3 regions of the Kitasatospora sp. NPDC093679 genome follow, and region 1 is predicted to be linked to each of the others. Evidence: riboswitches for the same ligand, from Rfam matches in the RefSeq annotation. Region 1 holds a riboswitch; each other region holds the start of a gene.
What was found. Region 1 has a riboswitch for thiamine pyrophosphate ahead of AB0O09_RS36050 (cytosine permease). Riboswitches for the same ligand answer to the same signal wherever they lie in the genome.

Region 2: it holds a riboswitch for thiamine pyrophosphate, as region 1 does, so the genes downstream of both, thiC (phosphomethylpyrimidine synthase ThiC) here and AB0O09_RS36050 (cytosine permease) in region 1, are expected to answer to the same signal.
Region 3: it holds a riboswitch for thiamine pyrophosphate, as region 1 does, so the genes downstream of both, thiO (glycine oxidase ThiO) here and AB0O09_RS36050 (cytosine permease) in region 1, are expected to answer to the same signal.

The regions. Positions count from the first base shown of each region.
Region 1 is NZ_JBFBDW010000076.1:9,142-19,057, reverse strand. It holds gene AB0O09_RS36055 (trypsin-like peptidase domain-containing protein) at 13-1,704, opposite strand; TPP riboswitch at 1,950-2,092, shown strand; gene AB0O09_RS36050 (cytosine permease) at 2,085-3,464, shown strand; gene AB0O09_RS36045 (glycerophosphodiester phosphodiesterase) at 3,641-4,420, shown strand; gene AB0O09_RS36040 (ATP-binding protein) at 4,586-5,230, shown strand; gene AB0O09_RS36035 (DUF5926 family protein) at 5,375-6,355, shown strand; gene AB0O09_RS36030 (bifunctional DNA primase/polymerase) at 6,568-7,218, opposite strand; gene AB0O09_RS36025 (PP2C family protein-serine/threonine phosphatase) at 7,698-9,146, shown strand; gene AB0O09_RS36020 (aminopeptidase P family protein) at 9,260-9,916, shown strand, end outside.
Region 2 is NZ_JBFBDW010000017.1:13,962-23,877, reverse strand. It holds gene AB0O09_RS16540 (SPFH domain-containing protein) at 1-1,349, opposite strand, end outside; gene AB0O09_RS16535 (hypothetical protein) at 1,509-1,712, opposite strand; TPP riboswitch at 1,811-1,942, shown strand; gene thiC (phosphomethylpyrimidine synthase ThiC) at 1,938-3,749, shown strand; gene AB0O09_RS16525 (CBS domain-containing protein) at 3,827-4,252, opposite strand; gene AB0O09_RS16520 (DUF5994 family protein) at 4,508-4,957, shown strand; gene AB0O09_RS16515 (NUDIX domain-containing protein) at 5,305-5,772, opposite strand; gene AB0O09_RS16510 (DUF5919 domain-containing protein) at 5,759-6,520, opposite strand; gene AB0O09_RS16505 (ATP-binding protein) at 6,706-7,203, shown strand; gene AB0O09_RS16500 (TauD/TfdA family dioxygenase) at 7,330-8,307, shown strand; gene AB0O09_RS16495 (alpha/beta fold hydrolase) at 8,384-9,085, shown strand.
Region 3 is NZ_JBFBDW010000063.1:49-9,964, reverse strand. It holds gene AB0O09_RS33580 (DUF4126 domain-containing protein) at 1-399, shown strand, start outside; gene AB0O09_RS33575 (NAD(P)/FAD-dependent oxidoreductase) at 464-1,849, shown strand; gene AB0O09_RS33570 (hypothetical protein) at 1,866-2,705, opposite strand; gene metF (methylenetetrahydrofolate reductase [NAD(P)H]) at 2,793-3,707, opposite strand; gene AB0O09_RS33560 (polyprenyl synthetase family protein) at 3,875-4,999, shown strand; gene thiE (thiamine phosphate synthase) at 5,195-5,839, opposite strand; gene AB0O09_RS33550 (Rv2175c family DNA-binding protein) at 5,839-6,204, opposite strand; gene AB0O09_RS33545 (FAD-dependent oxidoreductase) at 6,323-7,525, opposite strand; TPP riboswitch at 7,594-7,706, shown strand; gene thiO (glycine oxidase ThiO) at 7,701-8,855, shown strand; gene thiS (sulfur carrier protein ThiS) at 8,849-9,073, shown strand; gene AB0O09_RS33530 (thiazole synthase) at 9,076-9,873, shown strand.

The DNA.
Region 1 (9,916 bases):
CCCCGGGCGGGGTCAGTTGTCGCCCTTGCGCTCGCCGAGGACGACGGTGGTCTTGGCGGCCTTGCCGTCGCGGGTGTACTCGACCTCGACCTTCTCGCCCGGCTTGTGCGTCCAGATCTCGGAGACCAGGGTCGGGCCGCTGTCGATCGGGATGCCGCCGAGCTTGGTGATGACGTCGCCGGGCTTGAGGCCCGCCTGGTCGGCGGGGCCGCCCGGGGTGACGGCCGGGGTGCCCTGGACGGCGTTGGTCTGGATCTGGGCGCCGTCGCCCTTGTAGTCGTCGTTGCGGAGCACACCGAGGATCGCGTAGACCGGCTGGCCGTCCTTGATCAGTGTCTCGGCGACCCACTTGGCCTGGTTGATCGGGATCGCGAAGCCGAGGCCGATGGAGCCGGCCCGGCCGTTGCCGCTGGTGTTGGACTGGATCGCCGAGTTGATGCCGATCACCGCGCCGGAGGCGTTGAGCAGCGGGCCGCCGGAGTTGCCCGGGTTGATCGAGGCGTCGGTCTGCAGGGCGTTCATGTAGGACGCCTGCGCACCCGTCTCGTCGCCGGAGGCGACCGGGCGGTCCTTGGCGCTGATGATGCCGGTGGTGACGGTGCCCTCGAGGCCGTACGGGGCGCCGATGGCAATGGTGGCGTCGCCGACCGCGACCTTGTCGGAGTCGCCGAGCGGCAGCGGGACGAGCTTGTCCTTCGGCGGGTTGTCGAGCTTGATCACCGCGACGTCGTAGCCCTGGGCGCGGCCGACCACCGAGGCGGTGTAGGACGAGCCGTCGGAGAACTTCACGGTGAGCTTGCCGCCCGAGGCCGCCGGGGCGACCACGTGGTTGTTGGTGAGGATGTGGCCCTCGGTGTCGAAGACGAAGCCGGTGCCGGTGCCGGACTCCTGCGAGCCCTGCGCCTTGATGGTGACGGTGCTGGGCAGCGCCTTGGCGGCGATGCCGGCGACCGAGTCCGGGGCGCGGTCGGTGACCTTGCGGCTGTCGCTGACGCTGACGGTCGTGCTCGTCCGGCTGGTGCCGCCCGAGCTGTCGTCGCCGCTGACCGCGGCGCCGATGGCACCGCCGGCCACGCCGGCGACAAGGGCGACCGCGGCGATCAGGGCGACGAGGCCGCCGCGCTTGCGGCGCGGGGCCGGGCCGCCGACCGGCGGGTACGGGTACCCGGGGCCGCCGGGCTCGCCCGGGTTGCCGGTGCCTCCGGGGCCGCCGGCCGGGTGGCCCCAGCCGCCGACGGGGTGGCCGGCGCCGAACGGGTGGTGCGCCTCGCCGGGCGGCGTGGGACCGGCCGGCGGCGGGGCCGCCGGGGTGCCGTACGGGTCGGTGGCCGCGGCGGGCGGCGCGTACGGGTTGGCCGGCTGCGGCTGCGGCTGGCCCGGGGCGGCAGCCGCCGCGGGCGGCGGGACGTCGGCGTACGGGGAGCCCGCGGGGACGGCCGGCGGCGGCGCGTCCAGGTACGACGGCGCGGCCTGGGCCGGAGCGACCGGAGCCGCGGGCACGACCGGCGGCGGGGCGTCGATGTACGAGGTCGCGGCCGGGGCCGGCTCGCTCAGCTTGGAGAGAGCGAGCGTGGGCGCGGACTCGACGACCGGCGGCGGCGGGGCCGCCGCGGTGTCAGGAGCCGGACCCACCGTACGGGGCTCGCCGGAGGGCAGCTGCTCCTCCTGCGGCCCGGTGGACCCACTCGCGTGCTCGTTGCTCACGGACGACCTCCATAGCTGACAGATCCTTGGCCCATAGTGTTTCGCATGGCTGATTCGGTTGCCGTAAGGAGCCTTCTGAAGAACGGCTAAGAATCCTTAGCCGTCCCTGACAGGATGCGTCCGACCTGTGGCGGAACGCGAAAGGCGGGGTGCGGCACGCGACCGGCGGCCCGCCGTCCCGCGATGCGGAACCGAAACCTCCGGCCCTTGGCGTGCGCGGCCGGGTTCGTTAGCCTGTCGTCCTCATCTGAACACGCGGGAGCTTGGACCTTCCAGGCTGAGAGTGCGCCGATCGACCGGCCGGGCGGAGTCCGGGCCGGACGAGGGGGCGCTGACCGCCTGAACCTGTCCGGGTAATGCCGGCGTAGGGAGTACCGGCCATGACGGCTGTTTCGCCTGCCCCTGTTCCCGGTGTCGAGGCCGGCCGGCGCGTCGAGGCGCCGCTCGTGCTGGACACCGCCCCGCCGCGGACGCTCGACTTCCGCGCCCAGTTCGCCCTCTGGGCCAACCTCGGGGTCAGCCTGATCGGCTTCCAGAGCGCCGCCACCGTGCTCGGCACGGCCGGCCACGAGCTGTCCTTCGCGGCGGCGGTCACCGCGATCGTCACCGGCACGGTGATCGGCACCGCGATGCTGGGCGTCGCCGCGCTGATCGGCGCCCGCACCGGCGCCCCCGCGATGGCGGTGCTGCGCGGCCTGTTCGGCACCCGGCTGTCGTACCTGCCGACGGTGCTGAACATCCTGCAGTGCATCGGCTGGGGCGTCTTCGAGCTGATCGTGATCGCGGGCGGCGCCCAGACGGTGGCGGGCACCCAGGGCTGGCGCTGGCTGTTCGTGCTGCTGGCCGGCGTGCTGACCACGGCGCTCACCATCTGGCCGCTCGGCTCGATCGCGGTGCTGCGCAAGTACGTGGCCGTCGCCGTCGGCGTGGCGATGGTCTACTTCACCGTCCAGCTGGGCCGGCAGGGCTTCCCCGACCCGGGCGCGGGCAACTGGGACGGCTTCCTTCCGGCGACCGACGCGATCATCGCGGTGTCGATCTCCTTCGTGCCGCTGGCCGCGGACTACACCCGGCACGCGCGCACGCCCGGTTCGGCGTACTGGGGCACCTTCGCCGGCTACTCGCTGGCGCAGGTCTGGTGCTACGTGCTCGGCCTGATCGCGCTGCTGCAGTCCGGCGGCGACACCTCGAAGATCTTCTCCTCGTTCACCGGCGTCGCGGCCGGCTGGGCCTTCCTGCTGGTGCTGGTGCTCCGCGAGACCGACCAGTCCTTCGCGAACGTGTACTCGACGGCGATGTCGGTGCACAACCTGCTGCCGAAGGTGGACCGGCGGCTGCTCACCGGCGGCATCGGCGCCCTGGTGACGCTGCTGGCGCTGCGGGTCGAGGAGGGCGAGTTCAACGACACCTACGCGAGCTTCCTCTACCTGATCGGCGCGGTCTTCGTGCCGCTGCTGGCGGTGCTGGCGGTGGACTACTTCTTCGGGGCCGGCCGGAACGGCTGGGACACCGGCCAGGACGCCCCGGCCCGCTGGCTGATGCTGCTGCCGTGGGCGCTGGGCTTCGCCACGTACCAGTTCCTGGCGCCGACCGCGGTGGCCGGCTGGTGGACGGACTTCTGGCAGGGGCTGCAGTCGGCGGTGGGCTTCACCCCGCAGCCGTGGACCTCGGCCTCGCTGTTCGGCTTCCTGGTGCCGGCGCTGGCGACCTGGGCGCTGACCCCGCTGACCTCGCGCCGCCCGGCCCGCGCCGACGGCTGAGCCTGCGGCGGGCACCCGGCCGGGTGCCCGCCGGCCTCCGTCCGGTGCCGCCGACCGCCGGACGGAGGTGTTCACCACCGGTTTCCCGTGCCGAATCCGATCGGACATCCACGCACTCGTAGGGTGTTGATGTGGACACTCAGAAGATCCGCCGCACCGCTCCGGCGGTCTCCGGCATCCCGGCGCCCGACCGCACGGCCGTCCGGGTCGTCGCGCACCGCGGCTCCTCCGCGGCCCTGCCCGAGCACACCCTGGAGGCGTACGCCCGGGCGATCGAGGAGGGGGCGGACGGGCTGGAGTGCGACGTCCGGCTGACCGCCGACGGCCGGCTGGTGTGCGTGCACGACCGCACCGTGCGGCGCACCTCGGACGGCCGGGGCGCGGTGTCCGCGATGACGCTGGCTCAGCTCTCGGAGCTCGACTTCGGCTCCTGGCACTCGCCGGACACCCCGCGGCCGAGCTCGATCCTGACCCTGGCCGGCCTGCTGGAACTGGTCGCCGAGGCGGGACGCCGGGTGGAGCTGGCCATCGAGACCAAGCACCCGACCCGGTACGCGGGCCGGACGGAGGCCGAGCTGGTGCGGCTGCTGGACCACTACGGACTGCTGCCGCGCACCCCGGAGGAGTCCACCGTCCGGGTCATGAGCTTCTCCGAGCTGTCGCTGCACCGGGTGCGCCGGGCGGTGCCCGCGATGCCGACGGTGTACCTGCTGGAGCGCCGGCTGCCGGTGCTCGGCCGGACGCGGTCGCTGCCCGGCGGCGCCGCCGTCGCCGGGCCCGGTATCGAGCTGGTGCGGCGGGACCCGGGCCTGGTGACGGCGCTGCGCCGGGCCGGGCACCGGGTGCACGTCTGGACGGTCGACGAGCCCGAGGACGTCGAGCTCTGCCTGGAGCTGGGTGTGGAGGCGCTGATCACCAACCGGCCGCGCGAGGTGCTGGCGCAGCTCGGCCGCTGAGCGCACCACCCGGGCGGAGCGGTGTGCGAACGGCGCACTGCGGGGCGCGGACTTCTGACAGGAGCTCAGAGAACGCTCAATTCCTCGGACTTTCACAACAGACCGTAAGCGGTTTATCGGTGGTTGAATACGGTGGGTCGCGGGCCTCGGGAATGTCTCTGCGCGATCGCCGAACGGTCGTTTCCGACGCATTCCCAGGGGGCATCCATCCCTCGGCAGACGCTGAAGGAGGTCCCGGGGGTGGCGTTGATGGTGGCGCGTGCTGTGCCCGAAAAGACAGGGCCGACTTCGTCGACCATGGCGGTGCCGCACGGTCCGGCCGGCGTCGGAGCGGCTCGCCGGAGGATGCGCCGGGAGCTCGGTGAACGGGCGGTACCGGAGCAGGTCGTCGACGACGCGGTGCTGATCCTCTCCGAACTGCTCAGCAATTCCTGTCGTTACGCGCGGCCGCTCGGAAAGTTCTCGGAACTGGCCGGGCGGACGACCGCCGACATGGTGGACGCGGTCCTCGTGCGGGCGGTGACGGCCTCCCGGCACGGCGGCGCGGAGACGACGGAGGAAAACGATCCGGGCGGGATCCTGGTCCGCTGGTGGACGCACGCGGACGGCATCGTCGTGGAGGTAACCGACGGCGGTGCGCCGACCAGGCCGCGGCCGGCCAGCCCGTCGCTGACGGCGCGCGGCGGACGCGGGCTGAGCATCGTCGGCAAGCTGGCCGACGCCTGGGGCATCCGCGACGCGCCGGGCGAGGTGACGGTCTGGGCCGCCCTGCCGCTGCGGCCGGAGCGGCGCGACGATCCGGCCGCGTAGGAGCTGTCTTCAAAGGCGTACGGATGCCACACAGGGGCGCGCGGGCGGGTCCGTGGCGACCCCGCGGGGGTGCGTCCGCACCGGTCGGCGGCGCGAACCTCAGTAGGCTGCGGGTGCACTGTCGCCGTTCCCGGGAGCCCCGCCATGGCCAAGAAGGCCGCAAAGTCCTCGTCGCAGCCCAGCACCGCCACCGCCACCGGCGAGATCCCGGTCGTCGGTGCGCGCGAGAAGTGCCCGTGCGGCTCCGGCCGCCGGTACAAGGCCTGCCACGGCCGGGAGGCCGCGCACGCCGTGCAGGAGCTGGTGCACCGCCCGTTCGAGGGCCTGCCGGGCGAGGCCGACTGGGTCGCGCTGCGCGAGCTGGTTCCGGCCGCGACCGTGCCGCTGACGCTGGCCGCCGGGGTGGCGGACGGCGCCGTCGGCGAGGTGCCGTCGGTGACCCTGGCCACCGTGCTGCCGCTGGCCTGGCCCGCGCTGCGCCGCGCGGACGGCTCGATCCTGCTCGGCCTGCAGACCCAGTCGAGCTCGGGCGACCTGAGCCGCGACCTGGCCGACGCGCTGGAGCTGGCGCTCGCCACCGAGCCGGGCACCCCGGTGCCGTCCCGCCGGACGGTGCCGGGCGGCCGCCGCCTGCAGGACCTGCTGGACACCTCGGCCGGCTTCGCCCCGACCGTGCACACCGGCTTCGAGTTCTGGCTGGAGGACGCCGAGTCGGCCACCGGCGAGGTCGCCGCCTCGCTGGAGCGGGCCAACGCCTCGGCCATCCCGACCGAGAAGGTCACCTCCGTGGACGCCGCCTACTGGTGCGGCACCCCGGACAAGAACCACCTGCGCTGGGTCATGACCGTGCCCGAGGAGAAGCTGCTCGACGCACTGGCGCGGCTGTCCGCGGCCGGCCGCAGCTCGCTCGGCGAGGACACCAAGCTGGTCGGCTCGTTCCGCGCCCACGGCCTGACCGTGCCGGTGTGGGACCTGCCGGTGGAGTTCTCCGCGAAGGACTGCGAGCAGCCCGCCGCCGAGTTCGCCGAGCGGCTGGCCGACGCGCTGGCCGAGACCGCACCCCTGTCCGCGGAGGAGCGCCGCGCCCGCGCCAACCTGGTGAGCCGTCAGATCACCCTGAACTGACGGGGAATGTGACTCCGGTCACATTTCCACCGGTGGGACGAAAATGCCAGGTCGGCCATGGGCGGACAAATTGGCGCCCCGCCGGATCTTTGTTACTGTTTAAACAGTCCGGTCGCTGGTGCATCCCCCGTCGCCAGCGACCGGATTTCCCATTCCCGGGGACGCCCGGCGGCGCCGCGGAGGCGCCCCGTTCCGGCCGCCCCGCGCCCGGCTCAGTACGCCAGCCGGCTGTTGTCCGGCTCGGCCACGCTCGCGGCGATCAACCCCTCCAGCAGGGTGCCGACCTGAGGCAGCCACAGCCCGTTCCCGACCGGCGGTGACACCCAGTGCACCCCGCCCGCACCGGTCTGCGAGGGCGGCAGCAGGACGTACCCGCCGGGCCCGTGGTAGCGCAGCGAACCGGGCACCCAGGGGCGCTCCGCCAGCAGCCCGCCCAGCTCCTCCAGCGTGAACGGCGCGACCAGCAGCACGTGCCGCCCGGGCGCGGCCAGCACCGGGCCGACCGGCACGCCGAGGTCGGCGAAGTAGCGCAGCACCCGCTCGCCCGCCGTAGCGGGCAGGCTCACCCCGCACACCGACCGGCCGGTGGCGACCAGCACCGGCGCGCCGGGTGCCCGGTGCTCCCACCACCACTGCACCATCCGGCCGTCCGTGGTGGCGGCCGCCAGCGGCGGGTCGTGCGGATGGGCGCCGGCCAGCGGACAGCGCGGCTCGCCGCAGCTGCACGGGCCGAACGCCCCGCGGACGGCACGCGCGCCCGGCACCACCGGCCAGCCGCGGTCCGCCGCCTCCAGCGCCGCCAACAGCAGCGCGCCCTGCTCCCGCCGGCGGCTCCCCGGCCACCGCAACTGCATCCGACGCATGGGTGCTCGTTCCTCTCCGCGACCGTGGGGACCAGGACGACCGCCGGCGCGGGCGCGGGCGGTGTGAGACGAGGGAGGGGGGAGGGCACCCGGAGGTTCCCGGCCGCACGGCCCCTGGAACGAGAATCCCTCATACGGCCGGATGGACGCGCGCTGCGGCCCGCCGGTTCCACCGTACGAGTGAGTCGGCCGCCGGCCGGGGAGCGGCCGCGAGGCGGAAGCATACGATCCGGACCGCAGATTGACCGAGCGTCAGCCCGAGCGGCCGCACGGCGCCGCCGCGGGCCCGCCCCGGCGTGCCCCGGCACCGCCCGCGACCGCGCGCACGGGCCCCCGGGAGAGACCTCGTCACGCTTATGGACATGCCCCGATCGGCCTGTGTACAAGTGGTGGATTGCTGCCGAACAGTGAGATAGCACTCGTTCTGTCCGGTCTCGGGAGTCCTGCGTGACACGTACCAGTATGTGGGGAGTTGCGACATGACCGACGCCCAGCCGAGCGGACTGGCCGTGAGCGGTGCGGCGCTGCCCGGCACGGCAGCGTGCGGAGCGGCCCCGGCACTCTGCGGGACGGCGCCCGCGGCGGCCGTCCTGACGCCGGTCCTCCCGCTGCCGGCGTTCCTCGGCGACGAGTTCGCCGACGGGGCCGACGGCGGGTTGCAGGACCGTTTGTCCGGATGGCTCTCCGATTTCACCAGCCTCCACGAGCACACCGAACTGCTCACCCGCGCCCGGGGCCTGGACGCCGCGCTGGCGGCCGTCCTGGAGTCCGGCGCGGCCCTGCTCGGCGCCCGGCGCGGACTGATCACCACCACCGCGCGCGGCAGCGGCCGCACCGTCGGCCTCGGCCTCGACCGCTCCGGCATCGGCGCGCTGGAGACCGTACCGGTCGAGCACGGGCCGTTCGCCGGGCTGCTCAGCCGGGCCGGCGACGGCGGGCAGCTGCTGATCGCCGACCTCGCCGGCGACCCGGCGGCCGGCCCGCGCTTCCGCGAGGTCGCCGCCCAGCTCGGCCTCGGCGCCTGCTTCGCGCTGCCGCTCGGCACCCCGGAGGACGGCCCGCTCGGCGCTGCCGCCTGGTTCTACGACGAGCCCGCCGAGCCGGGCGAGCGCCGCCGTCACCTCCTGCGCCGCTACTGCGAGTTCGCCGGGCCGGTGCTGGCCGGCCAGCTCGCCGCCGACCGGTCCCGGCGGGCCACCGACGCCCTGCGCCGCGGTCTGCTGCCGGACCGGTTGCCCGTGCTGGACGGCGTCCGGCTGGCCGCCCGCTGCGTCACCGCCGGCCTGGAGCAGGCCACCGGCAGCGACTGGTACGACGCGGTGGAGCTCCCCGACGGCACCCTCGCCCTGACCGTCGGCAGCGTCTTCGGCGACGGCCCCGGCGCGGGCCCGACCTCCGCCCCCGGGGCGGCCGCCGCGATGGGGCGCATCCGGGCCGCGCTGCGCGCCTACGCCGTGCTGGAGGGCGAGGACCCGGTCTCCGTCCTCGGCGACCTCGAACTGCTCCTCAAGACCACCGAGCCGGCCCGCACCGCCACCGCCGTCTACGCCTGGGTGCAGCCCGCCGAGCGGCGGGTCACGCTGGCCGGTGCCGGGCACTGCCCGCCGATCCTGGTCACCCGCGACGAGGCGCGCTTCGTCGAGACCTCGCTCTCCGCGCCGCTCGGCGTGCTCAGCTGCTGGGAGGCGCCCGGCGTGGAGCTCGCCGCCGACCGCGGCGACCTCCTGCTGCTGTACACCGAGGGGCTCGCCCGCCGTTGCGGCCCGAGCCTGCACGCCGGGCAGGCCGCGCTGCGCCGGGCGGCCGCCGACGCCCCGCGGGACGTGCTGCTCGACCCGGACCGGCTCTGCGCGCACCTGCTGGAGGTCACCGGCGGCGACGCCGCCGGCTCCGACGACCTGGTCCTGATGGCGCTGCGCTTCTGCTGACCGGCCCGGACGCCCGTTCGGTCCGTCCTCGTACCATGGTGGGCACGGCCGCCCGACCACGTCGCGATCCGACGTGCCCCGGGCGGGGAGACGCGCGCAAGGAGGCGACGTACGTGACCGAGGACCGCACCCCGGCAGTGTCCGACAACCCCGAGGGCCTGGCCGCCGAGGAGGAGGACCAGCCGATCAAGGGCCGCAAGAACGGCCTGTACGGGGAGGTCACCGACGAGCTGGCCGCGTCCATGAAGTCGGGCTGGGCCGACACCGAGCTGCGCGGGCTGCAGCCGGTCGCCCAGGCCCCGTACGCCGCCGGGCGCCGGGCGAAGCTGTCCGCCGCGTTCCCGGGCGAGCGGCTGGTCGTCCCGGCCGGCCGGCTGCGGGTGCGCGCCAACGACACCGACTACCCGTTCCGCGCCGCCAGCGAGTACGTGCACCTGACCGGCGACCAGACCGAGGACGCCGTCCTGGTGGGCGAGCCCACCGGGGACGGCCACGACTTCGTGCTGTACCTGCTGCCGCGCTCGAACCGCGAGAACGGCGAGTTCTGGCTGGACGGCCAGGGCGAGCTGTGGGTCGGCCGCCGGCACAGCCTGGAGGAGGCGCAGGCCCTGCTCGGCCTGCCCGCCCGCGACGTCCGCAAGGCCGCCGAGGAGCTCGCCGCCGTCGAGGGCGTGCCCACCCGGATCGTCCGCGGCTACGACGCGGCCTTGGAGGAGGCGCTCGCCGGCGTGCTCGACGAGGAGCGCGACGACGAGCTGAAGGTCTTCCTG
Region 2 (9,916 bases), on a different contig from region 1:
CCCGTGCCGCCCATGGTGAGCGCCTTGGCCATCATCTCGCCCATGCCCTCGGCGCCGTTCAGCAGCACCATGTGCTCGACGTTGCCGAAGGCCTCCGCACCGGCCCGGACGATCTCCGGCCAGTTCTCCGCCAACTGCTGCGCGACGACCGCCTCCTGGTTCTCCGCCAGGGCAGACGCCCGCGCCTTGATCGCCTCCGCCTCGGCCAGGCCGAGCGCACGGGCCGCCTCGGCCGCCGCCAGGCCCTTGGCCTCCGCGGCCGCCGCCTCGGCCTGGCCGGTCGCCCGGGTGGCCTCGGCCGCGGCCAGACCGCGGGCCTTGGTGGCCTCCGCCTCCGCGGTGGCGGCGATCTTCACCCGGTTCGCCTCGGCCGCGGCCTTGAGCTCGGTCTCCCGGGCCAGCGCCTCGGCCGCCGAGATCCGGGCGTCGCGGTCGGCCTGCGCCTTCGTCCGGGTCTCGTACGCCCGGGCGTCGGCCGGCTTGCGGACGTCCGCCTGCAGCTGCTGCTCCTTGCGGTCCGCCTCCAGCTCGGCGACCTTGGTCTCCTGGACGACGACCTCCTGCCGGGCCGCGGCCTGCGCCAGCGGACCGGCCTGGAACGCCCGGGCCTGCGCCGTCTCCAGCTCGGCCTGGTAACCGGCCTGCTGGATGCCCGAGTTGCGGGTGGCCTCGGCCTTGCGGGCGAAGGCCTCCTGCTCGGCCTCGGTGGCCCGGCGGTCCGCCTCCGCGGCCGCGATCCGGGCGTCCCGCTGCACCGCGGCGGCGTGCGGGGCGGCCAGGTTGGTGATGTAGCCGGTCGGGTCGAGGATCTCCTGGATCTGCAGCGAGTCGATGATCAGGCCGAGCTTCTCCATCTCGCTGCCGGACGCGGCCCGGGTCTCCCCGGTCATCCGCTCCCGGTCACGGATCATGTCCTCGACCGTCAACCCGCCGACGATGGAGCGCAGATGGCCGGCGAAGACGTTGTGGACCCGGTGGCCCATCATCTTCTGCTGGTCGAGGAAGCGGCGGGCGGCATTGGCGATCGACACCGGGTCGTCGCCGACCTTGAAGATCACCACGCCCTTGACGTGCACCGGGATGCCCTGCGACGTCACGCACTCGACGTCCAGCTCGGCCTCGTTGAGGTCCAGCGAGAGCCGGCGCACCACCTGGACACCGGGCAGCACCAGCGTGCCGCGCCCGGTGACGATGCGGAACCCGAGCCCGTCCGCGACCCCTTCGGAGCGGTGCCGGGATCCGGAGATGATCAGTGCCTCGTTCGGTTCGGCGACCCGCCACATGAGCTTGAAGAGCACGACCAGGACGGCGATGGAAGCCACGACGGCCCCCGCGATGCCGATCAACATCGGCTGATTCCCCCTTCAGGGCACGCCGGTGTCCCGTGGCTGCGCTCTGGTGTGCAGGAAGGCGCGGTAGCCGGCGGCAGCAGGAGATTCTGCGCCTGTCGTGATCGCGGGGGAAGGGCCCGGCGGCCGTGTTTCGCCCAGGAGTGCGTCAAGATTCCGTCAAAGGACCGCCGCGACGTACACCGTGCGCGGCGGCTGGTACTCCACGACCACCACCGGGGTGCCCACCGCCAGCTCCTCGCCCGGCACCGCCGGATACGCCAGGAAGGCCTCCGTCCCGCGCCGTTCGGGGACGAACACCATCACCTCGCCCACCAGCCCCGGCCCCGTCCGCCCGGTCACCCGCCCTGTGCTGCCCACCATGCCGGCCAGTCTGCCGTGCCCGTCCACTGGCCGGAACCCGTCTGGACCTGCCACGACGCTGCCGCTACGGTGTTGACGTCTTGCTGCAGGCATCCGCCTGCAGCCAACGGGAGCTCGGAGCACCGGGCTGAGAGGGCGCTGAAAGGTCCGCGGTACACGGACCGACCGCTGCGCCGACCGCAGGAACCTGACCGGGTAATGCCGGCGTAGGGAGTAGAGGGTCTCATGACCACCTTTGAAGCACAGCCGCAGTCTGTCTCCGACCGGGGCGTCAGCAGCGCGTCCACCGGCTACCCGACCCCGGCCTGGCGCAAGGCCCACCGCGAGGGCAGCCGCCCCGACCTCCGGGTGCCGTACCGGGAGGTCCTCCTCACCAACGGCCGCACCGTCCCGCTGTACGACACCTCCGGGCCGTACACCGACCCCTCCTACGAGCCCGACGTGCGGCGCGGCCTGCCCGCCCTGCGCGACGCCTGGATCCGCCAGCGCGGCGACGTCGAGGAGTACGAGGGCCGCGAGGCCCGCCCCGAGGACGACGGCATCAAGCACACCTCGCCGCGCGGCGGGAACCTCCGCAACCTCGACGCGGTCTTCCCCGGCCGCCCGCGGCGCCCGCTGCGCGGCCGGGCCGGCGCGGCCGTCACCCAGCTCGCGTACGCCAAGCAGGGCGTGATCACGCCCGAGATGGAGTTCGTGGCGCTGCGCGAGGGGCTCGCCCCGGAGTTCGTCCGCGACGAGGTCGCCCGCGGCCGGGCCGTCATCCCGGTCAACGTGAACCACCCCGAGGTCGAGCCGGCGATCATCGGCACCAACTTCCTGGTGAAGATCAACGCCAACATCGGCAACTCCGCGGTCACCTCCTCGATCGAGGAGGAGGTCGAGAAGATGACCTGGGCGACCCGCTGGGGCGCCGACACCGTCATGGACCTCTCGACCGGCCGCAACATCCACACCACCCGCGAGTGGATCCTGCGCAACTCCCCCGTGCCGATCGGCACCGTGCCGCTCTACCAGGCGCTGGAGAAGGTCGACGGCCGGGCCGAGGACCTCAGCTGGGAGGTCTACCGCGACACCGTCGTCGAGCAGTGCGAGCAGGGCGTCGACTACATGACCGTGCACGCCGGCGTGCTGCTGCGCTACGTGCCGCTGACCGCCCGCCGGAAGACCGGCATCGTCTCCCGCGGCGGCTCGATCATGGCCGCCTGGTGCCTGGCGCACCACGAGGAGAACTTCCTCTACACCAACTTCGAGGAGCTCTGCGACATCCTCGCCGCGTACGACGTCACCTTCTCGCTCGGTGACGGCCTGCGCCCGGGGTCGATCGCGGACGCCAACGACGAGGCCCAGTTCGCGGAGCTGCAGACGCTCGGCGAGCTCGGCCGGATCGCCCGCGAGCGCAACGTCCAGGTGATGATCGAGGGCCCGGGCCACGTCCCGATGCACAAGATCAAGGAGAACATGGACCTCCAGAAGGAGATCTGCGACGAGGCGCCCTTCTACACCCTCGGCCCGCTCACCACGGACGTCGCGCCCGGCTACGACCACATCACCTCGGGCATCGGCGCCGCGATGATCGCCTGGTGGGGCACCGCCATGCTCTGCTACGTCACGCCCAAGGAGCACCTGGGCCTGCCCAACCGGGACGACGTGAAGACCGGCGTCATCACCTACAAGATCGCCGCCCACGCGGCCGACCTCGCCAAGGGCCACCCCGGCGCCCAGGCCTGGGACGACGCGCTCTCCGACGCGCGCTTCGAGTTCCGCTGGGAGGACCAGTTCAACCTGGCCCTCGATCCCGAGACCGCCCGCGACTTCCACGACGAGACGCTGCCCGCCGAGCCCGCCAAGACCGCGCACTTCTGCTCCATGTGCGGGCCGAAGTTCTGCTCGATGAAGATCAGTCGAACCATCACAGAGAAGTACGGCGATGGTGCCCCTGAGCCCGAGTACGACGCGGAGGCCGTCGAGGGCATGAAGGCCAAGTCGGAGGAGTTCGCGGCCCAGGGCAACCGGGTCTACCTGCCGTTGGCCGACTGACGGCGGACCGCTGACCGCGCTGTCCTGGGGAGGCGGAGGGGGCTTCCCAGGGCAGCGCTTCGGCCCAGCGCGACGGGTCACACGGGCGCGGCGGCGAGGAGGTCGGTGGCGCGGTCCGCTGTGAGCACGCCGAGGAGGTAGCCGTCCTCGTCGACGACGGGCCAGACCGTCAGGCGCTTGATCCGCATCGCGATCGTGGCCAGGGCCAAGCCCATGGTCGGCCACGTGAACGGTCCGCGCTGGTGCGCGGTGGTGCTGATCGCGGTTCGCTCGGTGTACCAGGAGCGGGTCAGGAAGGGGTGGAGTCCGGTGCGGGTGACCAGTCCTTCGCACCGGCCGTTGTGGTCGCGGACGAGCAGGTACTCCACGTGGGCGCTGCGGAAGATGTCGTTGGCCTGGTCGACGGTGCTGTCATCGGCTATCTGGTATTCGCAGGGATCCATGGCGTCGGCGACCGTGAGGCCGTGGCCGAGCCGTGCCGACTGCGGAGGGTGAGCGGTCACGGTGTCCACCGTTCCCGTCTCCGGCCGCCCGTTCGGGGCCGCCGGGCCGTCATTCACCCAGAACGAAGCCGGAACGGGTACCGGAATGCGGGATGCCCTGGATGTCTTCGAGGCTACTCCTGTGGCGGGCGGCCCGGGGAAGAGCGCTGCGGAGTACCGTGGGAGACAACCGAGGACATTCCGTACACCGGCATCAGCGCCGGCGTCGCCCTGGGTCATGATTGGTCCCTCGTGGACCGGACGGGCGGCTCCCTCATGATGCCGATCCCCCTCCCTGAGCCCCCCTCTCCCGAACCGTGGTCGGTGCCCGGTGTCCCGCTGCTGCCGCGCCTGATACTGGAACCGACCATGTCGCGGGAGGGCGTCTTCGACGGTGCCTGGTGGCCCCGCTCGAACCACGTCCTCGCAGAGCTTCCGGACCTGATCACCGCGCTCGGCGCCCACCTCGGACGCATCATCCGGGCCGGCCTCGACACCTCGGCCTGGGACGGCGTGCCCCAGTCCGTCGTGGCGAACGGCTCGGCGGTCCGAATCAACTGGTTCGCCGGCAGCGATGCGACGATCAGCCTCACACGGGGCTTCCAGGACCACTTCCTGCTGCTGGTCGTACCACCCGGCACCGCCCCGGACACGGCAGCCTCGGCGATGGCCGGAGCCTCATCGACCGGTAACCACACCCCGGCAGCAGAACTCCTGCTCGGCTGACCGACGTCCGTCATCGCACCCGGCCCGATTCACGGCTGGAGCCGTCCTCGATGGAGATCGGCAGAAGCATCAATGAGAAGTCCGGCATCGGCGAGGCCGCGCCGGAGCACGACGAGGCGGCTGTTGAGGACAGGAAGGCGCGTTTCATGGAGCTTTATCGAGGCCGGTAACCTGGCCCTGACTTAGGCTCCTCGCGGGTTGTCGATTTGGCGCCCAAGTTGGGGCTTTTCTTCTGTCACAACTCGCTTCACCTATGCCAACATCGCTGGTCAGCACAGCATGACGAGAGCCCCGACTTCCATTGCGATACGCGTCGGAAGCCGGGGCCCTTTGTTGTGCTGCTTGAGCTACCGGACGGCGGGGCCTTGTCCGGACCGCCAGTCGTTGATCCGCTTCCGGATGCTGGGGACCATGGGCAGGTCATCCACGTCCTCTGGGCTGAACCACGCCACCTCGAACGACTCGTCGGACGCATGCAGCGTTCCACCGGTGGGCCGCGCAAGCAGACAGATGGAGAACTCCTGGCGGACTTCGCCGTCGTCGTACGCGAAGACGTGGCCAGGGTTGGTGTAGGTGCCCACGATGCCGGTGATCTCGACGTCAATACCGGTCTCTTCGTAGGTCTCCCGGATGCCGCAATCTGCGAGAGACTCGCCCAGCTCCATCTTTCCGCCGGGCAGTGCCCACATGCCGTTGTCCGTTCGCCGCTGGAGCAAGATGCGGCCGGCCTCGTCCACTACGACCACGGAAGCCGCGGGGACCAGGCTGTTGGGCTCGGGTGCGTTCGGGTCGTCTTCGTAGTCACGCCTGGCCACTCTGAGCCACCTCCCAGATGTTCCGTCCACGGCTCCACAGCTCTTCGACATGGTCGGCGAACCGGTCGAACATGCCGTCGGCCTGGGTACGCCGCAGGTGCATCATCGGCGAGTCGTGGCCGACTCTGCGGGCGAGGATCGGTGTCACGATCATCTCGTCATCGAAGCGGAAGACGGACAGGTTCACGTGACCGGTCTCGAAGCGGCCCTCGATGTTGCCGACCTCGCGGAGCCGCTCCAACTCGCTGATGGTCACCGCGATACGGGTGGAGAGAGTGAGCGGAACGCCCTCCTCGGCTTCGCGCGCCCTGGTGGTGGGGCTGTCGGGATCGCCGATCAAGAATCTGACCCGGCACCCGGTCTGCGCCTTGCGGCGCAGTGCTCCGGCGAGGTTGGCCTGCTCAAGCCACAGGAAGTAGTTGGTGTAACCCGCGAAGGTCAGTTCGTGCTGTGCCTTGGTGATGAGCGAACGCCAGAGCGAAGCCGGCGCGGCCGACCGGTACGGGAAGACCTGGATGACCTCCCGGTCGGGTCCGGTCTTGAGTGCTGAGCGGACGGCAGTGGGCCACAAGGCGGCTTCCTCCTCACCTAACGCCTCGCAGGCCGCCCATCGGTGCCGGGCGTGGGGGATGCGGCTGGGGTCGGCGATCCATCGGCTGACTGTCTTACCGTCGACGCCGCATGCCTCTGCGAGCTGTACTTCGGTCATCTTGGCACTCGCCAATGCGCGGCGAAGACCGTGGTTCATAGTTCGCCTCCGTGGTCCATGAGGGACGGGACGAACCATAACGGCGAAGCGTCCCAAACGTCCTGGAAACGCGGTGGGAACGGCCTGACATGCAGCGCAGTATCGGAGCGTGATCGAGGGTCAGCTCAATGTGAGCGCGCGCTCGCTGGACGATCACGCCTATCGACAGCTGGAGGGGGTTGGCCGTGCAGATCAGTCCGACGAACACGGCGTCGTTCCCGGTGCCACACGAGTGGGACGTTGAACCGGACTTCTCCGCCGTTCCCCCGGCCCGCCGCTTGATCCTGGAGATTGCCCGCTTCTGGAAGGTCCCACTGTCGGACGACGCCTTGCACGATGTGGAGCTGTGCGCCAGCGAGGTACTCGCCAACGCCATCGAGCACACTGGCCAGCGCTGCCGGGTCAAGGTTCGCTGGACAGGCGAGCGGCTCCGAGTCGAGGTCGCGGACGCAAGCCTCCGCCTGCCCGACCCTGGCGCGGCGCCCGACCCGATCACCGGCGGTCGGGGCCTGCTGCTGGTCGAGACCCTCGCCCATTCATGGGGCTGGTACCCGCAAGGCGCGGGGAAGGTCGTCTGGTTCGAGTGCGCCGCCGACCAGCACCTGACAGGGGATAGCCGCCTTGCGGCCCTCGTACGCGTTGCTCACAACCAGGCCGCCGACCACCTGACGCGTTCGGCCTGAGCCTCCTAGGACACCGTCCGGACCGGCAGGACCGCCGGAAAGGACGGACGGTGCCGGCCAACCCCATTCCACCGAGCGATGGCCGACACCACCTGCGTTCCCACCTTCATCGAAAGGGGCACCGCAATGACCAGCATCCACCAACTCGCGCTCACCAAGGGTGAGGCGAGCGAAGTCCGGGCACTGCTCGACGGGCTCAGCACTGATCCGAAGCTGACCGAACAGTACGCCCTGCTGGACCAGGCGCACGTCTTGTCGCACGGTCTGCCGTCCCGGGTCCGTCGTACGTTCTACGAGTTCAAGCGGTACGAGAAGGACTCGGTTCTGTACGTCACCGGCAGCCCCGTGCTGGCCGAAGGGCCGGGGCCCACCCCGACCACCTACGTCGAGGAACAGCCAGGCTTCAAGCTCAACGACGCCCAGATCCTCCACGCCCTGTACGGCTCGCTGCTGGGTGAAGCGATCGGCTACACCTCCCAGCGTGGCGGTTCGTGCTTCAACTCGATCGTGCCGATTCCGGACCTGGCGGAGATCCCCAACTCCAGCTCCGGCAGCGCGCACGACTTCGGGTTCCACATCGAGGACGCCTTCCACCCCACCCGGCCTGACTTTCTCGGCCTGGCCTGCATGCGCAACGACGAAAAGGCCGGCACCACGGTCTCCAGCATCGACGGTGTCGCCGAGGTCCTGAACGCTGACGAGATCGAGTTCCTCTTCGAGCCGCGGTTCAAGATCGGGCACAACCCGATCCACTACACCACTGGCGTGGTGATCGAGGAACGGCAGCCCGTGTTCTTCGGTCGCAAGGACCGGCCCTACGTGCGGGTGAACTTCGCGGCCCTCGACTGGTCGGCGCTCATGGGCTGGGAGCGGGCGGTGCTGACCAAGCTGCTCGCCCACTTCGAGGCGCGCAAGGTCACGCTGACGCTGGGCAGCGGCGACTACGTCTACGTCAACAACTACACGACGGCGCACGCCAGGGACGCGTACCAGCCGTTGCCGCCCGGCGAGTCCCGGTGGCTCTCGCGGCTGTGCTTCGCGAGTGACCTGCGGCAGTCCAGCGCGCGGCGCGAGAGCGTGACGAGCCGGGCGATTTCGGCCTGATCCTCGCCCCGACACGGGCGGCGGCCTGCTTCGATCGGCTGAGGCGGGCCGCCTGCCCACGACCCTAGGAGGAGCCTTGGCACACAGGGACTTTGTCCACCACGCCGACGGCGAAGAACTGAGCTGTACTGCCTACACCCCGGCGTGCAGCGAGAGGCCCGAGCGTGTGGTGATCATGCACGGGGCAGGAGCCGGCAGCAAGCAGCGGAACCTTCCGCTCGCACAGGACTTCGCGAAGGCCGGGTTCCACTCTCTGGCCTTCGACTTCTCCGGGCACGGCCAGAGCACCGGAAGATTGGAATTGCTGAGCCTGGAGCGCCGGTTCCTGCAAGCCCGCAGCGTCATCGAGGAATTCGTGCCTGACGGGCCGGTGACGCTGGTCGGGTTCAGCATGAGCGGCCAGACCATCGCCGACCTGGTCGAGCACTTGGGCGAGCGCGTCACCACCATCGTTCTCGGAGCGCCAGCCGCATACGGGGCCGAGGCGTGGAAGGTCCCGTTCGGCTCCGGCTTCACCGAGCTCATCCGCGCGCCCCACAGCTGGAGGGGAAGCCCGGTCTTCGACACCTACGCGCGGTACACGGGTCGCGCCGTGCTGATCGTTCCCGACCAGGATTCGGTGATTCCGCCCGGGGTCACCTTCCGCATCGAAGCCGCGCTTCGCAAGCGGGCGACCTTCGACCGGCTCATGTTCCCCGACTCGCAACACACGCTGGGGCTCTGGCTCGCCGAGCACCCGGACGACCGACGGCGGGTCGTCGAGCTCTGCACTCCGTAGCGCAGCCTTGGCCCAACACGGCCCGTAGAACTCCATAGCAGCCGGACCACCCTTGACCTTGGCGGGAGCGGGGTGGTCCGGCTCGGGCTTCTGTTCAGACAACCCTGATGCCGATGGTATCGGGGCCTTCGGCATGCCTTGGAACGGGTTTATGACGGGAGGTCATCGGTGGTGGGAGAGGTGCGCACGACTGGCGGTCAGGAACGGGCAGGCGGGGGACCACTCCGGCCGGGCTCCCCGATAGCTGCCGAGAGTAGGGGCGGGCGGGTTCGGTCAAGCCCGCACGTACGGGCCTGTACCTGACGGACGGCGGCGAGCGGTGCGGGCTTGACGGGTTCCGTCCGCCCCGGATCATCGAGCAGCGGGGAGCCCGGACGAACGGCGAGCAACCATCGGCCTGGACCTGCCCCGGCAGGGCCGGACAGCTTGTCCGGCTTCTCCTGGACCCTGTTGACCGCCAGGTGTTCTGTTGCGCCGCCAGCGGGGCCGCCCAAAGCGGGGCGCCAGACAGGAGCGACGGGCGGCGACGCGGCGGCGCGCGGCCCGCCTCTGGCGGGCCGCCCTTGATCCAGTAATGAAACTTTGAACACGCCTTCCCTCCCTCTCCCGTTGACCTCGATCCGGGCCGTCCGCTGCTGGCCGTGCGACTGCTGCTTCTTGTTGTCCTGATGGTCTGTCGGCGGCCTGGTCGCCGCCCTGTCCTTCACTGTTTACCCACCGATCGGTCGGGGACTTGGCTTCAACTGCTCGACCTGGCCAAGCCCTTACCGCTCGCTGGCCGCTGGCTGGACTCGACCGAGCTTGGTCACGAACTGGTAACGCTTCGGGGCT
Region 3 (9,916 bases), on a different contig from region 1:
GACGTGGTGCACACCGTGATCCGCCCGGCCGCGGGCACCGTCGTCGGCGTGCTGATGGCGAGCAACGACCCCGGCTCGCTGAGCGAGATCGCCGCGGGCGCGCTCGGCGGCACGACGGCGCTGGTCAGCCACGGCATCAAGGCCTCGCTGCGGATGGCGGTCAACACCTCGCCCGAGCCGGCCTCGAACATCGTGGTCAGCCTGCTGGAGGACCTCTCGGTGGCCGGCCTGGTCACCCTGGCGGTCTTCCACCCGTGGGTGGCGGCCTCGGCGGCCGCGGTGCTGCTGGTGGTCGGGGTGCTGCTGGTCTGGTTCGCGGTCTCCCGCATCCGCCGCTTCCTCCAGCGCCGCCGCGAGCGCAGGGCCGCGCGCACCGCGGCCGTCCAGCCGCAGTACTGACGACGGCGCCGGGGGCGGCAGCCCCCGGGTGACCTGCGCGGGTTCGCCCGTAGACTCAGCGCCCATGGCACGGATCGTCATCATCGGCGCAGGCATGGCCGGACTCGCGGCAGCGGCCCGGCTCGGCACCCTCGGCCACCGGGTGACGGTGTGCGAGGCCGCCCCGACGTACGGCGGCATGGTCGGCCGGTACGAGCGGGGCGGCTTCGCCTTCGACACCGGGCCGGGCGTGCTCAACCTGCCGGCCGTCTACCGGGACCTGGCGCTGAAGAGCGGCCGGGAGCCGCTGGAGCAGCTGGTCGACCTCGTCCCGGTGGAGCCGGAGAGTCGGCACCTCTTCCCCGACGGCACCGACCTGGTGCTGCCGAACGCCTCCCGCGGCGGCGTCGCCAAGGCCCTGGACACGGCCTTCAGCACCGGCTCGGGCGACCGCTGGGGCGAGGTGATGAACCGCGGCCGGGCGGTCTGGGAGGCCACCCGCCGCCCGCTGATGGAGGAGCCGCTGCCCGAGGGCCGGCTCGCCGACCCCTACCCGCGGCCGCCGCGCCGCGGCCCCGCCAAGTGGCTGCCGCGCGGCTCGTACACCCTCGGCGACGTGGCCCGCCGCGAACTCGGCGACCATCCCGGGCTGACGGCGCTGCTCACCGAGTACGCGACCCGGTTCGGCCTCGGGCCGGACGCTCCGGCCGGGGCGACCGTGCTGGCGTACATGGAGCAGTCCTTCGGCGTCTGGTACGTCCGCGGCGGCATCCGGGCGCTGGCCGACGCGGTGTTCCGCCGCTGCGAGCAGCGCGGGGCCGAGTTCCGCTTCGACACCCGGGTGGCCGGGGTGCTGACCGCGGGCGGCCGGGCCTGCGGGGTGCTCACGGCCGACGGCGAGCGGATCGAGGCCGACCTGGTGCTCTCCTCCTCGCCCGACCCGGGCCTCGGGTGGCAGAAGCCGGGCAGCGGGCTCGGCCGGGTGCGGGTGCTGCTCGCCCTGCGCGGGGCCCGGCCGGAGGGCACCGTGCACCGGACGGTGGTGCACGCGGAGAACGCCGGCTGGGAGATGGAGGCACTGCTGCACGAGGACAGCGTCCCCGAGGGGCCGACCGTGCAGGTGCTGCGGCCGGACGACCCCTCCCTGGTACCGGACGCCGACCACGAGGCGGTCACCCTCACCGTCACCTGCGGGGTGCGCGAGGGCGACGACCTGGACGCCTACGCGGGCCACCTGCTCGACCACCTGGCGAAGTCCGGGCTGGACCTGCGCGAGCGGGTGCTGTGGCGCGAGGTGCGGTCCACGCCGTGGGTGCCCGTCCCCTCGCTGGCGGGCGGCACCCTCAACCCGCCGAACGGGACGGGTGTCCCGGGCCTGTACCGGATCGGCGGCGGCGCCCACCCCGGCGGCGGGCTCGCCCGGGTCGGCATGTCCGCCTCGATCACCGCCGGGCTGATCGGCCCGGCCTGACGGCCGGCCGCCGGGCTCAGCCCTGCTGCTGGTAGTCCCAGGTCTGCTGCTGGTACTGACCCTGCTGCTGCGGGACGGCCGGCTGCTGCTGGTACTCCCAGCCCTGCTGGTAGTACTGGCCCTGCTGCTGGGCCTGGAACTGCTGCGCCTGCTGGGCGGCGAACTGCTGCGCGGCGTACGGGTCCTGCTGGTACTGGGCGTAGGCGGCCTGCTGCGCGTAGGCGGCCTGCTGGCCGTACGCGTCCTGCTGGTACTGGACGTGGGCGACCTGCTGCTGCGCCGCCCACTGCTGCTCCCAGCCGTAGCCGGCCTGCTGCTGGGCGTACGCGTCCTGGTGGGCGGCCTGCTGCGGGAAGCCCTGCTGGGTCCAGACCTGCTGCTCCTGCTGCTGGTACGCCTGCGGCTCGGCGTAGACGCCGTCGGCGGCGACCTCCTCGACCTCGGTGTACGCGGCGAGGGCCACGTCGGGCTCGACCGGGCCGACCTCGCCGACGACCGGCGGCTCGGGCAGGGCCGTCTCCTCGGCGCCGGCCGCACCGCCGGTGGCGGCGCTCAGCAGCGGGACACGGGCCAGCGGGCCGGGCAGGGCGCCGTCCTCGCGGCGCAGCGACCAGCCGGCGACGAAACCGCGCTTCACCGAGGTGGTCACGAAGAACTGGCCGACCGCGAAGGCGGCCGCGCCGATGCCGATGACCAGCACCGACTGCAGCCGCATGCCGCCGACCACCAGGAGGAAGCCGGCCAGGGCGACGCCGCGCCACACCAGCGGGGCACGGTTCTGCAGCAGCAGTTCGGCGATCAGCCAGAGCGCGACGACCGCGAGTGCGGCGTACAGCAGCAGGTACCCGATGCCCATCCTGCTACCTCCACTCGCGCGCCCCGCATGTGCGGGCGACTGTACAGGCTGCGGGCGAACACCACTGCATCCTCGGCAGGACCGGCCTCAGCGCCGGTGCAGGCCGAGGTTCTGGTAGATCTCCAGCGTCGAGGTGGAGTGGTTGAGGGTGATGAAGTGCAGGCCCGGCGCACCCTCGGCGAGCAGCCGCTCGGACATCGCGGTGGCGTGCTCGATGCCCACCGCCCGCACCGCGTCCGGGTCGTCGGCGACGGCCAGGAAGCGGGCCTTCAGCTCCTCCGGGAAGTCGGAGCCGGACAGCTGCGGGAAGCGCTCCAGCTGCCGGATGTTGGTGACCGGCATGATCTCCGGGATGATCGGCGTGGTGCAGCCCGCCGCCGCGACCCGGTCGCGCAGCCGCAGGTAGTCCTCCACCTCGAAGAACATCTGGGTGATCGCGTAGTCGGCGCCGGCCCGGCACTTGGCGACGAAGTGGCGGATGTCCTCGTCCCAGTTCTCCGACCGCGGGTGCATCTGCGGGAAGGCGGCCACGCCCACGCAGAAGTCGCCGATCCCCTTGATCAGCTCGACCAGCTCGTAGGCGTAGGTGACGCCCTCCGGGTGCCGGACCCACGCGCCCATCGGGTCGCCGGGCGGGTCGCCGCGCACCGCGAGCACGTTGCGCACGCCCTCGTCGGCGTACTGGCCGATGATGTTGCGCAGCTCGGCCACCGAGTGGTCGACGGCGGTCAGGTGGGCGACCGGGGTCAGGGTGGTCTCGGTCGCGATCCGGCCGACCATGTTGACCGTCCGGCTGCGCGAGGAGCCCCCGGCGCCGTAGGTCATGCAGACGAAGTTGGGGTCGAGCGCCTCGACCCGGCGGATCGCGTCCCAGAGGCGGCGCTCGCCGACCTCGTTGCGCGGCGGCATGAACTCGAAGGAGAACGAGCGGTCACCGGCCGCCAGCAGGTCCCGGACGGTCGGCGCGTGGTCGGTCCGGGTGGAGGGGATGCCGAGTGCCATGCTGGCAGGCTAGCGGTCAGGCGCGGAGGGTGACCAAACGTAGTCCACTGAATGAGACGTGCACGTGGGACACCGCGTGACCGGGGCCACCCGCGGGTCCGCGCCGACCGGCGCGGACGACCGATTCGGGCCCCGGACGACCGCCGGATAGGCTGATTGTCAGCCCAATGATCCGGAGTCCCACCGTGCCCTCCTCCACCAGCCTGCCGGCCAACCCGATCGACCGGGAGGCCGTGCGTGACCGCGTGAACGCCGCGCTCGCCGCCTTCATGGACGGCCGGAGCACCCTGCTCGCCGGCATCTCCCCCCAGCTCGGCCCGGTCTCCGAGGCACTGCGCGACTTCCTGCTCGACGGCGGCAAGCGGCTGCGGCCCGCCTTCTGCTACTGGGGCTGGCGCGGCGCCGGCGGCGCCGCCGACCACCCCGGCATCGCCGCCGCCGCCGCCGCCCTCGAACTGCTGCAGGCCAGCGCCCTCGTCCACGACGACCTCATGGACCGCAGCGACACCCGCCGCGGCCTGCCCTCGGTCCACCGCCGCTTCGAGGGCCTGCACCGCGAGCACGGCTGGCGCGGCGACCGCGAGCAGTACGGCGCCAGCGCCGCCGTCCTGCTCGGCGACCTGCTGCTGATCTGGTGCGACGAACTGTTCCAGAGCTCCGGGCTGCCGGACGACGCGGTACGGGCCGCCAAGCCCGTCTTCGACCTCATGCGCACCGAGGTCATGGTCGGCCAGTACCTCGACGTCCTCGAACCGGTCGCCGGGGACTCCGCCGACGCCGGGGCGCTCGACCGGGCGCAGACCGTCCTGCACTACAAGTCCGCGAAGTACACCATCGAACGGCCGCTCCAGGTCGGCGCCCTGCTCGCCGGCGCCGGACCCGGACTCGTCGAGGCCTACGGGGCGTTCGGGCTGCCGCTCGGCGAGGCCTTCCAGCTCCGCGACGACCTGCTCGGCGTCTTCGGCGACCCCGCCGTCACCGGCAAGCCCGCCGGGGACGACCTCCGCGAGGGCAAGCGGACCCTCCTCGTCGCCCACGCCATGCGGGGGCTCTCCCCCGCGGACGCCCGGCACCTCGACGAGCGGCTCGGCGCGGCCGACCTGACGGCCGAGGAGATCCCCGTCCTGCGCGGGCTGGTGGAGCGCAGCGGCGCGGCCGACCGCGTCGAACGGCGCATCGGGGAACTCCTCGAACAGTCCCTCGCCGCCCTCGACGCCGCCCCCCTCGCCGACGGCCCCGCCCGCCCCACCCTCCTCGCGCTCGCCGAAGCCGCCACCGTCCGCAAGCACTGACGAACGGCTTGAACCAGGGGATGCACACCAGGGGCGTGTGGGGGCACCTCCCGGCCGAAGGCCGGGGGAGAACCGCGCAATCCGGATGCGGGTCACCGTACGGAACTCGGCTTGGCCCGTTCCGTCGTGACGGCCGCTCCCGGGCTGCGCAGTTCCCCGCGCCCCTGTGGTACCCCTCGCCGGGCCTGCCTGGCCTCAGGCGTCGCGGAGGCGGCGGGCCAGGGAGGCCGCGGCCGCGCCCGGGTCCTCGGCTGCGGTGATGGCGCGGACGACGACGATCCGTCGCGCCCCCGCGGCGAGCACCTCGTCGAGGTTGCTGCCGTCGATGCCGCCGATGGCGAACCACGGACGGTCCGTCACGGCCTTCGCCGCGTAGGAGACCAGGCCGAGGCCGGGGGCCGGGCGGCCGGGCTTGGTGGGGGTGGGCCAGACGGGGCCGGTGCAGAAGTAGTCCACGCCGGCCTCGGCGACCGCCGCGTCGACCTCGGCCTCGGCGTGGCAGGACCGCCCGATCAGGACGTCCTCGCCGAGGATCGCGCGGGCCGCCGGCACCGGCAGGTCGTCCTGCCCGAGGTGCAGCACCTGCGGTCCGGCGGCGTGCGCCACGTCCGCCCGGTCGTTGACCGCGAAGAGCTTGCCGTGGCGGCGGGCCGCGTCGGCGAAGACCTCCAGGTACTCCAGCTCCTGGCGGGCCTCCAGGTTCTTGTCCCGGAGCTGGACGATGTCCACCCCGCCGGCCAGCACCGCGTCGAGGAACTCGGCCAGGTCGCCCTGCTCGCGGCGGGCGTCGGTGCACAGGTAGAGCCGGGCGTCGGCCAGCTGCTCGCGCGGGTAGGCCATCAGAGCGCCATCGCCTGGGCGCGGCGCTTGACCTCGGTGGCGCGGTTCTCGTGCAGGGCCTGGATGGGGCTGCCGGGCAGCGACGGGTCCTCGGTGAAGAGCCACTCGAGGATCTCCTCGTCGCTGAAGCCGGAGTCGCGCAGGACGGTCAGGGTGCCGATCAGGTGCTTGACCGGACCGTCCGGCGTGATGAACGCGGCGGGCACCTGCAGCGACCTGTTCTCGCCGCGGCGGACGGCCAGCAGGGTGTTGGCCTTCACCATGTTGCGGACCTCCGTGACCTGCACACCCCACAGTTCGGAGATGTCGGGCAGGTACATCCAGGCCGGGACCAGGGCGTCAATCTTGGGATCGATCTCACTCACGGCACCAGACTGCCACCTGCCGGGCCCCGCGCGCACGCAGCCCGCCCGGCCAGCCCGGTACCGATGACGGATCGTGACCGGACGACCGCCGAGGGCGGCGGCCCCGGGTGGGCGCGGCTCAGGCCGCGGCGGCCTTCAGCTGGACGGCCGGGTCGGCGGCGCGGGCGCGGTCCAGCGGGGTGCCGCGCTCGATGAGCCGCTTCGCCTGGTTGAGGTCGCGGGGCCGGTCCACGGCGAGCAGGGCGACGGCGGCGCCGCCGCGCAGCCACAGCACCGACCAGGACGGCTCGTCGGGGCTGCCGCGCCACAGCAGTTCGTCGGCGTCGGCGTGCCGGCCGGCGTACTGGACCATGCGGCCGAACTGCTCGGACCAGAAGTACGGCACCGGGTCGTAGGGGGTCTCGGAGCCCAGCAGCGAGGCGGCCGCGGCGGCGCCGGACTGCAGGGCGTGGTCCCAGTGCTGGACGGTGAGCCGGGTGCCGGAGCGGCGCGAGGGGTAGGAGGTGCAGTCGCCGGCCGCCCACACGCCGGGGGCGCCGGTGCGCAGCCGCTCGTCGACCAGGACGGCGCCGGCCGCGTCGAGGGCGACGCCGGAGCCGGCCAGCCAGCGGGTGGCGGGGCGGGCGCCGATGCCGACAACGACGTGGTCGGCGTCGATCCGGCTGCCGTCGGCGAGCAGCAGGCCGGCGGGTTCGACGGCGGCGACGCCGGTGCCGCAGCGCAGGTCGACGCCGGCGTCCGCGTACCAGCGGGCCATCAGGGCGCCGAGTTCGGCGGGGAGGGCTCCGGGCAGCGGTGCGGGGCCGGCCTCGACGACGGTCACGTGGCAGCCGAGCTGCCGGGCGACGGTGGCGGTCTCGGCGCCGATCCAGCCGGCGCCGACCAGGGCGATCCGGGTGCCGGGGGTGAGGTCGGCGCGCAGCGCGAGGGCGTCGTCGAGGGTGCGCAGCATGCGGGTGCCGGTGGCGGCGGGCAGGGTGGTGGCCTCGGCGCCGGTGGCGATCACCAGGGCGTCGTGGGCGAGCGGGCCGGCGTCGGTGTGCAGGACGCCGGGTTCGAGGCCGGTGGCGCGGCGGCCGAGCAGCAGCTCGACGCCGAGCTGCTCCCAGTCGATGTCGAAGGCGGTGGAGTCGCTCTTGCCGAGCAGGACGTCCTTGGAGAGCGGCGGCCGGTCGTACGGGCGGTGCGGCTCGTCGCCGACCAGCGCGACCGTCCCGCGGAAGCCGCCCTGGCGCAGGGCGAGGGCGCACTGGGCGCCGGCCATGCCGGTGCCGGCGATCAGGACGCGGTCCGTTCCGTTCAGCTCTGCCACGGCGGCCACCCTATCGGCCGGGGTGTCCAGCCCGTGTACGCCCTTTCGGGGTGGGCGACACCCGGCGTTATGGTGGGTGCACACCACACGGGAGCCCGGTGCACCGGGCTGAGAGGCGGGCTGGAGCGGCCTGCGACCGTCCGAACCTGATCCGGGTCATGCCGGCGAAGGGAGAATCAGCGACGTGGCACGGTCCCATTCAGACGTGCTGGTGGTCGGCGGCGGCATCATCGGGCTCGGCGTCGCCTGGCGGGCGGCGCAGCGCGGCCTGGCCGTGGCCCTGGTCGATCCCGTGCCCGGCGGCGGTGCCGCGCAGGTCGCGGCGGGCATGCTGGCGCCGGTGACGGAGCTGCAGTACGGCGAGGAGCCGCTGCTGCGCCTGGGCATGGCGTCGAACGAGCGGTACGCCGCGTTCGCGGCCGAGCTGACCGAAGTGACGGGCCTGGACACCGGCTACCGGCGGACCGGGACGCTGGCGGTGGCGCTGGACGCGGACGACCGCGAGGAACTGCGCGAGTTGCACGCCTTCCAGGCCCGGCTGGGCCTGGACTCGCAGTGGCTGACCGGCCGGGAGTGCCGCCGGCTGGAGCCGATGCTGGCGCCGGGGGTGCGCGGCGGTCTGCTGGTCACCGGGGACCACCAGGTGGACGGGCGGCGCCTCGCCCGGGCGCTGGTGGTGGCCTGCGAGCGGGCCGGGGTGGTGCTGCACCGGGAGTCCGCGGTCGAGCTGCTGGTCGAGGACGGCCGGGCGGCCGGGGTGCGGACGGACGGCGGCGCCGAGCTCGCGGCCGGACGGACGGTGCTGGCGGCGGGCTGCCGCAGCCATCTGCTGCCCGGTCTGCCGGAGGGGGTGCTGCCGCCGGTGCGGCCGGTGAAGGGCCAGGTGCTGCGGCTGCGGATTCCGGAGGCGTACCGGCCGTTCCTGTCGCGCAACGTGCGGGCGGTGGTCCGCGGGCAGCACATCTACCTGGTGCCGCGGGCGGACGGCGAGCTGGTGATCGGCGCGACCAGCGAGGAGCAGGGCTTCGACACCACGGTGACCGCCGGCGGGGTCTACGAACTGCTGCGCGACGCCCACGAGTTGGTACCGGGTCTGACCGAGCTGCCGCTGGTGGAGACCGGTGCCGGGCTGCGGCCCGGCTCGCCCGACAACGCGCCGCTGCTCGGCCCGACCCGGCTGCCCGGGCTGGTCGCCGCCACCGGCCACTACCGCAACGGCGTGCTGCTGACGCCGGTGACCGCCGACCTGCTCGGCGAGCACCTGGCGACCGGGAGCGTCCCGGAGCTCGCCGCCCCCTTCTCCCCCGACCGTTTCCACGCGAAGGCCCTCGCATGCTGAACACCGATCCGGTGCCCGTCCCTCTGACCGTCAACGGCGAGCCGCAGGAACTGCCTCCGGGCACCACGCTGGCCGAGGTGGTGGCCCGGGTGTCCGCCGCGAACACCGGGGTGGCGGCGGCGGTCAACGAGGCCGTGGTGCCGCGCGGCGCCTGGCCGGCCACCGTGCTCGGCGCGGGCGACCGGGTGGAGATCCTCACCGCCGTCCAGGGAGGCTGACGATGGCCGACGACCTGTTCACGATCGCGGGCACGGCGTTCACCTCGCGCCTGATCATGGGCACCGGCGGCGCCCCCAGCCTGGAGGTGCTGGAGCAGGCGCTGCAGGTGTCCGGCACCGAGCTGACCACGGTCGCGATGCGCCGGGTCAACGCCTCGACCCAGGGGTCGGTGCTCGACGTGCTGACCCGCAACGGGATCCGGGTGCTGCCCAACACCGCGGGCTGCTTCACCGCCGGCGAGGCGGTGCTGACGGCCCGTCTGGCCCGCGAGGCGCTCGGCACCGACTGGGTGAAGCTGGAGGTGATCGCGGACGAGCGGACGCTGCTGCCCGACCCGATCGAACTGCTGGACGCCGCCGAGACCCTGGTCGACGACGGTTTCACGGTGCTGCCGTACACCAACGACGACCCGGTGCTGGCGCGGAAGCTGGAGGACGTCGGCTGCGCGGCGATCATGCCGCTGGGGTCGCCGATCGGCTCGGGCCTGGGGATCCGCAACCCGCACAACTTCCAGCTGATCGTGGAGGGCGCGGGCGTGCCGGTCGTCCTGGACGCCGGCGCGGGCACCGCCTCCGACGTGGCGCTGGCGATGGAGCTGGGCTGCTCGGCGGTGATGCTGGCCTCGGCGGTGACGCGGGCTCAGGACCCGGTGCTGATGGCGGACGCGATGAAGCGGGCCGCCGAGGCCGGCCGGCTGGCGTACCGCGCGGGCCGCATCCCGCGCCGCTTCCACGCCGAGGCCTCCTCCCAGATGGCCGGCCGCGCCCACCTCGACACCCGCGAACACCCGGCGTTCTAGGCCGTGTCTCATAATTGATCTTGTGGTGGGTCGAGGAGAGATA